Linked DNA regions of Mastigocladopsis repens PCC 10914. The protein of the gene in region 2 interacts with the protein of the main gene of each other region in a pairwise test. Links are inferred from orthologs where the notes say so. Each region holds a gene or a part of one and is shown on either strand. Other genes may lie near its edges.

Region 1 (4,471 bases), 3.0 Mb from region 2 along the record:
CAAAAAGGGAATTAAATTAGATGGAAATAACCCCACTTACCTCTATGGTTATGGTGGTTTTAATATCTCTCTAACCCCTACCTTTTCTGTCAGTAGTTTGGTATGGATGGAAATGGGTGGTGTTTATGCTATGCCCAACATACGTGGTGGTGGTGAGTATGGGGAAGAATGGCATCAGGCGGGAATGAAGTTGAAAAAGCAGAATGTGTTTGATGACTTCATCGCTGCTGCTGAATGGCTGATTGCCAACGGTTACACAAAGCCAGCCAAGTTAGCAATTGGTGGTGGAAGCAACGGTGGACTACTGGTAGGTGCTTGCATAACTCAGCGTCCCGATTTATTTGGTGCTGCTTTACCATCTGTGGGGGTCATGGATATGTTGCGCTTCCAGAAATTTACCATTGGCTGGGCATGGACTTCTGAATATGGCTCACCGGACAACCAAGAAGATTTCAAAGCACTTTATGCTTATTCGCCACTGCATAACCTTAAACCGGGTACAGCATACCCAGCAACAATGATCACCACAGCTGATCATGATGATCGCGTTGTTCCCGCACATAGTTTCAAATTTGCTGCGGCTTTGCAAGCTGCTCACACTGGTGATGCGCCAGTGCTCATTAGAATTGAGACAAAGGCGGGACACGGTGCTGGCAAACCCACAGCTAAAAGGATTGAGGAAACAGCAGATATTTGGGCTTTTTTGGTGCGTACGCTAGATGTTGCACTTAATTATTAGCATCTGATGCCGTCAATGCGCTCCCTTGCGGGTGTAGGGGGGAAGAATAGGGGGGTAAGGGTGTCAGGGTTAACAGTGAACAGTGAACAGTGAACAGTGAACAGTGACCAGTGAAACAGTGGACAAAAAAAACTGATAACTGTTTACTGATAACTGATAACTGTGTAGGGGGGAAGAAGGAAACAAACGAATCTACGTAAATTATTTTTCTTTTCACTTATACCCCTACACCCCTATCCCCCTAAACCCTTTGTTTTCACTTACACCCCTACACCCCTATCCCCCTAAACCCTTTGTTTTCCCCTATACCCCTTTCTTGGTCACCCTGAAGGGTGCGGTTTAATCCTGCAACATCTCCAACAACTCCCCTTCACTCAACTGAGGAATTCCCAACTCTTGCGCCTTTGCCAACTTAGAACCAGCATCTTCTCCTATAACCAGATAATCTGTTTTCTTACTCACAGAATCCGTCACTTTACCACCAGCCTGTTGAATCAACGCCTTTGCTTCATCCCGCTTCAACGTAGGAAGCGTACCAGTCAGCACAAAAGTTTTACCTGCCAACTTTTGATGACTATGACTCACTGCTGTTGCTTCCATTGCGCTAGCAAATTGCAACCCAGCATCTTTCAAACGAGAAATCAAAGTTTGATTCGCACTGATGCGAAACCACTGGTGTACAGACTGGGCAATTTCCTCACCGATACCATGAACAGTTTCAATATCTGCTTGTGACGCTTCAGCTAACTGTTCCACCGTAGGAAACTTCTCACTCAACAATTGAGCATTGACGCTACCAACGTGACGAATGCCTAAACCATACAATACCCGCGACCAAGGTTGGTTTTTTGATTGGGCTGTAGCTTCCACCAACTTCTGTGCCGACTTTTTCCCCATTCGTTCTAATTCACACAACTTGTCTTCTGTCAAGTCGTATAAATCGGCAACAGAATGCACCACTTCTCTATCGACCAGTTGATGCACCAGCTTTTCGCCCAGACCTCTGATATCCAAAGCATCGCGACTGACCCAATGCTCGATCGCCCCCTTGAGGATAGCAGGACAGGAAGCATTGACGCAGCGAGTCACCGCCTCTCCCATCTCCCTAACCACTGCACTTGAGCAAACCGGACAATGGGAAGGCATAACAAAGGGTTGAGCATCATCAGGACGGAGTTCTTGAAGGACTTGCACCACTTCCGGAATAATTTCCCCAGCTTTGCGAACAATAACTGTATCGCCAATGCGGATATCTAATTGAGCAACGCGGTCAGCATTATGTAGGGTAGCACGGGAAACCGTTGTCCCTGCCAGTTGCACAGGGCGCATTTGAGCAAGCGGAGTCAGCGCCCCCGTTCGTCCTACGTTCACAGCAATATTTTCCACGCGGGTGGGTGCTTCTTCTGCTGCATATTTCAGCGCTACTGCCCAACGGGGGAACTTTTGCGTAAACCCCAGCTGTTCCTGAAGCTTAAAAGAATTCAGTTTTACCACCACCCCATCTGTCATGTAGGGCAAATTCAACCTTTGGGTGTCCCAGTATTTGTAATACTCTGCAACTTCTTGTAGAGAGAAACACAATTTGTGGTTAGGGTTGACGCGAAACCCCATCTGTTGTAGTAATTTCAGGGCTTCCCACTGTGTGTTAGCAATACTGGCATCATCTCTACCAGGAATGTGCAGCGTGTAGGCAAAGAAATCTAACCGCCGTTTGGCGACAATTCGGGAATTTAGTTGTCTTAGGGTACCTGCAGCTGCGTTTCGAGGATTAGCAAAGACTACTTCACCTGCTTTTTGCCTTTCCTCATTAATTTGTTTAAACACTTCCAAGGGCAAAAACGCCTCACCCCGCACCTCTATCCTCTGTAGAGAGGTTGCATACAACCTCTCTACACCTTCTACATTTAACCGCAAAGGAATTGAGCGAATTGTCCGCACATTCTGGGTGATGTCTTCACCCGTAACCCCATCACCCCTGGTTGCACCTCTGGTGAGAATACCGTTTTCATATGTCAACGCTAAGGCAGAACCATCAATTTTCAGCTCGCACACATACTCCACCTCTCCTACGTTAGGTGCTTGTCGCCGCCAGCGCCCTTCCCATGCCTTTAATTCGTCGATGTTAAACGCATTTTCTAAACTATAGAGCGGAATATTATGGCGTACCGAGATAAACTGGGTTGCTGGTTTCTCTCCCACCCTTTGAGTGGGGCTATCAGGTGTCAGCAATTCTGGATATTGATTTTCCATCTGTTGCAATTCTCGATACAGCTGGTCATAGACTGCGTCCTCCATGATGGGAGAATCGAGGACGTAGTAGGCGTAACTAGCTTTTTGTAGTAGTTGTCGCAGTTCTTGAACACGCTGTTTGGCTTCTGTATTTGTCGCTTGCACCACATCCATCTCCATCAATCAATAGCGACTAGCTGTCAGCCGTTTGCCTTTTTAGGGGATTAAGTTAAGTTGGCAATTAACCCCAACACCCAAAAAGCCGACAGCTGAATTGCTAATAGCTAATAGCTTAATCAAATTAAACTAGCTCTGTCTTCTACTTCCTAGCGGAAGCACCTTCTATCAATAGAATTCTTGTGGGGTAGTGAGGACAAGAGTCCTCTTGGGCGAAAACAAGGACTCTTGTCCTTACTACATATAAGTTTATTTTCTTCTCCCCCTCACACATCAGTTACCAGTTATCAGTTATCAGTTCTTCACTGTTCACTGTTCACTGTTCACTGTTCCTCACACCCTTACACCCTTACCCCCCCTAGTTTTTGTAAGTCTGTCTGAGGACCTGTTCTATCACACCTACCCTGTTGAAAACCTCAATCAGTTGATGCGCTGGAGTTCTTCGCTTTTGGAGAAGAACTTTGAGTGGTGTTAACAAATGAACGTCTGGATCGTCTACAAGCGCAACTTCAGCAGCTTGCAAAACCTGTGAGGCGATCGCAAAAATCTCTTCGTTGTCAAACCCTTCTTGTGCCGAAACTTGGTGCAAAGCTGCGTCGGGTATCGTTGCTCTACCCATAAGGGTTTGGTCTAAAACAAGACCTTTCAATAAGCTTAACAAAGCAGCATAGATAGAAAAATCATCACAACTATCAAATGCTTTAAATTCGATGCGACCTACTTCCGCTGGGAGACGTGCTATTTTCGTCAATGAAGGGACGCTTTTAATCAGTTGTTCTTGTTTCTCCACAAAAACCAGCGTCGCTGGTCTTTTTCCTGTTCTAACAAACGTTCGCACTGACAGTCCTTGCCACAACTTCCCCTTATAAAAGGGAGAGCTATAACTGAAAGGAACGATGTATGGACTGTAATAAGTTAGCTTTCTGCCAATATCAATCACACTTTCAATAGGTAAATCAGCGACTGAAATATTTAAATCTGGTCCATATGTCACCATGTGAATGTTGGCAGTTTGCTCTTCAGGATAAGCCTGTAATTGTTTTATTTCATAATCATTTAATGGTGGTTCAGGCTGATAAACAGTACGGTACGGATTAAAACTGACTAAAATCGGCGAAAAACCAAATTGTGCAGCAATCTCACATAGCAGATGAAAGCTTTCTGATAATTCAGCAATAGTGCTTTGAATATCAGGGTGTATAGTTGTTCTGATTTCGATACCTTTAGGAACGCAATCGATAACTTGTTCGGAATCTGCAAATCTTTCAAATCCCTCAATATACCACCTTTTTTTCCTAATGCCAGCGTCCCCAACGCGCAGTTGAG
Region 2 (4,661 bases):
TTGCTATTACAAAAATCTTACCCGATGGTTTTGAATTGAGGAACTGGCTGACAGACAAACACTACATTGTCAAGCAGGGCAACGCCCAAAAACTCCAGGAAATGTCTCGGTTGAAAGAAGGAGAAATTTTACTGACTCGCATTTCTCCTGTGACTGACAGCTACTGGACATTTTCCGGTCCCTACACACAAATGGGTAAATTGGGCAAACCAAAACTAGCAGTAGCAATTGGTAATTTTAAAGACAATTACAAAGACCATCTTTATGGTGATGCTCCACAATTGCTAGAGGAAGCTTGGCAGTCTGTAGAACTCTATCATCAACAGTTTGTGGAGTTTTTTGGCAGTGATGAAGTTACAATGCCAGGATATCAACTTAACAAAAAGATTGCCGAATTCCAAGAAATTTTAACGAAAAAACGCTTGGAAGAAGCAGGTATTGATGCTTCAAAATCACTAGGAGAAGTGGCACAAGAAGTTGGTCTTGGAGAAGAAGAAATCAAAGCAGTTGCAGAAGAACTTGGTACTGACTCCCAAGCAGTTTCGCAAATATTTAACAATAAAAATGGCACCAGCAAAATGGTAACGCCAAAAGTTGATTTGCCTGCTGAACTCAAAAAAGCCGAACAGGTAACAACTCTATCCCACCCTCGTTGGGGACAAATGTTTCTCCCAACATATAGTAAAGTAAAAGCAATTTTAGAAGCAGAAGATTGGCAAAGTGTAGAAGGTGCTGAAAAAGTTATTCGTTTCTATCTTGAAGACAAAAGTATTAATGCATTCATTTGGCAGCGGTTAGCTCAACAGTATCCAACACAGTTAGAAAAAGTCCTGCAAACGTTTCTTCAACGTCCAGAATTTCAGCTTCAAAATGACTTAGATACACTCTTGCAAGAATACAACAAATCTATAGAGCCAGAGTTACCAGATATTGCTAGCGTGCCAATACATCTGCACAATTTATTCCAAGAAGCTATGGTAGAAGTTAGCAAATCAAAGCCCAAAGGAAAGAGTCAAAAGCAGCCAGCTAAGGGCTTTCAAAGGTGAGAGCAAGACTTGATGAAACCACAGATGAACACAGATACACACAGATAATTTAATCTGTGTAGCCTACGGCACGGCTTACGCCTACATCTGTGTGCATCTGTGGTTCTAAATATCCATTAATCATACTATTGGAAGAATTAACAACCAAAAAGAAGAAGGCAACAAGAACCTTCTTCCTTTTCTTCATGTTGTCAGTCAGAAAAAACCCTTTAACCAACCACAAAATTCACTAACTTCCCTGGAACCACAATCACCTTTTTAATTTCCTTGCCTTCAAGGTGGCGCTGGGCAACTTCTGACTCACGGGCATACCTTTCCAACTCTGCTTTATCTGCTTGTGCCGGCACTTGAAGATCCGCACGTTTTTTGCCGTTGACTTGAATCACCAAAGTGATTTCATCAGCGACCAAAGCAGATTCATTATACTTAGGCCAAGCTTGTTTGTGGACTGATTCGCTGTTACCCAATTGATGCCACAATTCTTCAGCAATGTGAGGTGCCAAAGGTGCCAGCAACACTACCAAAGTGCGAATGCCTTCTACATAAATCGCTGAATCTTTGCAGCTAGCTTCAGCCAAGGCGTTACTCAACTTCATCAATTCAGACACAGCCGTGTTGAATTGATATTCGCCTTCTACGTCTTCTGTGACTTCTTTGATAGCAATATGAACCGCCCGACGCAAGTCTTTTTGCGCTTTATTCAGTTGTCCTTGCTGATTGCGGGCTACTCTTGGCTGGGCAGCGAAATCTGTCACCAATCGCCAAACGCGGTTTAAGAAGCGGAATTGCCCTTCTACGTCAGCCTCATCCCATTCGAGGTCTTTTTCTGGCGGCGCTTTGAACAGGATGAACATCCGGGCAGTGTCTACACCGTATTTCTTAATCACATCTTCTGGCGCGACACCGTTGCCCTTAGACTTAGACATGGTAGCGTAAAGGCGTTGCAACACTTCACCTGTTTGCGGATCGCGAGGCTCATCTGGATTGGTGACGAGATAGGAAGGAATCCATTTATCTTTTCCAGACTTGTTAGGATTCATATAAGTTAAACCCTGCACCATTCCCTGAGTCAACAGGCGTTGGAAAGGTTCGTCAAAATTTAACAAACCGCGATCGCGCAGTACCTTAGTAAAGAACCGGGAATACAACAAGTGTAAAATCGCGTGTTCAATCCCACCCACGTACTGATCCACTGGCATCCAGTCATTTGTTTTCGCAGGGTTAAAAACTTGTTGCTCATTCTTAGCATCGGTAAAGCGCAAGAAATACCACGAGGAATCAATAAAGGTGTCCATCGTATCGGTTTCCCGCTTTGCCCCAGTGCCGCAAGTTGGGCAAGGAACATTCACCCAGTTTTCCAACTTAGCCAAAGGCGAAGGTCCACGTCCGCTGAATTGGACATTTTCGGGCAACTGCACAGGCAAATCTTCGTCTGGAACTGGCACCACGCCACAGTTAGGGCAGCGAATCACTGGGATGGGCGCGCCCCAGTATCTTTGCCGCGAAATCAACCAATCCCGCAAGCGATACTGTACCCGCGCTTTACCAAAACCTTGTTTTTCAGCATATTCTACTATGGCTTGCTTGGCATCTGTGGAAGCCATTCCATCGAATTGACCGGAATTCATCACAATTCCCGGTTCTGTGTATGCCTGTTGTAGAGAAGTTGCATGCAACTTCTCTACATTATCGGGTGGCACAATCACGACTTTAATAGGCAGATTCTGTTCCTTGGCAAACTTAAAATCCCGTGCGTCATGTGCCGGAACCCCCATCACCGCACCCGTACCGTATTCATACAGGACGTAATCAGCAATCCAGATGGGAATTTCTTCTCCAGTAAACGGGTTAATTGCCTTACCGCCAGTCGGGATACCACGTTTGGGTTTATCTTCAGCGGTACGTTCCAACTCGCTTTGATTGGAAACCTCTTGAATAAAAGCTTCCACCGCTGCTTCCCGTTCTGGTGTCGTGACGCGCTTTGTCAAGGGATGTTCTGGCGCTAACACGACGTAGCTAACGCCATAAACCGTATCTGGGCGAGTGGTGTACACGCCAATTTTTTCTTCCATCCCAACAACAGGGAATTCCAAGTACGCCCCTGTTGATTTACCAATCCAGTTTGCCTGCATCAACTTGACGCGTTCAGGCCAACCTGTTAACTTGTCGAGGTCATTCAATAATTCTTCGGCATAGTCGGTAATTTTAAAGAACCACTGCCGCAGGAGTTTACGTTCAACTTTAGCACCACTGCGCCAAGAACGTCCTTCGCTATCAACTTGCTCATTTGCCACGACAGTTTGGTCAACAGGGTCCCAGTTCACAGCAGCTTCTCTTTGGTAAGCTAACCCCGCTTTAAAAAACTGTAAGAAAATCCACTGCGTCCACTTGTAATAGTCTGGCGAACACGTGGCAACTTCGCAATCCCAATCGATAGAAAAGCCAAGACGCTTTAATTGCTGCCGCATCTGGGCGATATTTTCATAAGTCCACTTCGATGGCGGAACGCCTCGGTCAATTGCGGCGTTTTCTGCCGGTAAGCCAAAGGCATCCCAACCCATAGGATGCAGTACCCGATACCCTTGCATCCGTTTGAGGCGGGCAATCACATCAGTAATCGTATAATTACGGACGTGACCCATGTGCAGGCTGCCCGAAGGATAGGGGAACATGGACAAGGCGTAGTATTTTGGCTGACTGCTATCTGTAACAGTTTTATCTAGGCCTTGTTCAGTCCATGTTTTTTGCCATTTTTCCTCAATTGCTGCTGGGTTGTATCGGGACTCCACAATGAGAACTCCTAACTAGATTTAGTAGTTACTTCTGTTTCGCTATTGTGGCACACTCTAGAGTTACCCTGACGCCTGAAATGCCACTCTCTTGTGCTTGTCAACTATTAACAGCACCATCAGTTACCAGTTCGACATCAAAAACTTCTGCAAAGCACTGTGCTACATGAGAGCGTACTTCTAAGCAAGTGATGTCAGGAATCCATTGAGCTAAACTGCCTACAGGCTTATCAGTAATACCACAGGGTACAATACGCTCAAATCCTATCATGTCAGGACAGACATTTAATGCAAAGCCGTGCATGGTAATCCAACGGCTGACTTTAATCCCGATCGCAGCGACTTTACGCCCTTCTAACCAAACACCCGTGAAACCAGGGTTGCGTTCTCCCTGTAATCCGTAAGCTTTTAGTGTACGAATTAATACTTCTTCTAATTGACGCAAGTACCAGTGGAGGTCTTTACGGTAACGTTGCAAATTTAAAATTGGATACCCAACCAGTTGACCAGGACAATGGTATGTGACTTCCCCGCCTCGTTCAACTCGATGTACTTCATAGATGGAGTTAGTATGGTCAAATTTCAGAAATTCTGAACTTGCTCCTTGTCCCAAAGTGTAGACAGGCGGATGTTCTAACAATATCAGTATGTCCTCTAGGCTAGGGTCGTTGATGCGATCGCCTAGGAGAGTGCGCTGCCACATAAGCGCATCTGTGTATGGTTTCAATTCTAGGTTATGTAACAAACATCGGCGCTGATGTAAAGACATACTACGGATAAAGGAAAAACTCAACTGCAAGAGAGAGGAAAATGTATCTCATATGAC

What was found. The genes of interacting proteins can lie anywhere in the genome.
Region 1: the proteins of leuS (region 2) and ligA interact in binary tests that used the Escherichia coli proteins (3 or more experiments, as listed by UniProt). The link is inferred for Mastigocladopsis repens PCC 10914 from one-to-one orthologs.

Annotation. Positions count from the first base shown.
Region 1 is NZ_JH992901.1:5,308,269-5,312,739, forward strand. Bases 611-3,513 are described here. They hold ligA (NAD-dependent DNA ligase LigA), read right to left. Parts: upstream 3,143-3,513; coding sequence 1,079-3,142; downstream 611-1,078. Other genes in these bases: MAS10914_RS0125555 (prolyl oligopeptidase family serine peptidase), read left to right, coding at 611-739; MAS10914_RS0125565 (glutamate--cysteine ligase GCS2), read right to left, coding at 3,504-3,513. In the rest of the region: more of MAS10914_RS0125555, read left to right, coding at 1-610; more of MAS10914_RS0125565, read right to left, coding at 3,514-4,471. UniProt on the Escherichia coli protein: DNA ligase that catalyzes the formation of phosphodiester linkages between 5'-phosphoryl and 3'-hydroxyl groups in double-stranded DNA using NAD as a coenzyme and as the energy source for the reaction.
Region 2 is NZ_JH992901.1:2,259,669-2,264,329, forward strand. The notes cover bases 1,046-4,138. They hold leuS (leucine--tRNA ligase), read right to left. Parts: upstream 3,836-4,138; coding sequence 1,256-3,835; downstream 1,046-1,255. Other genes in these bases: MAS10914_RS0112185 (hypothetical protein), read left to right, coding at 1,046-1,046; lipB (lipoyl(octanoyl) transferase LipB), read right to left, coding at 3,936-4,138. Outside these bases: more of MAS10914_RS0112185, read left to right, coding at 1-1,045; more of lipB, read right to left, coding at 4,139-4,604.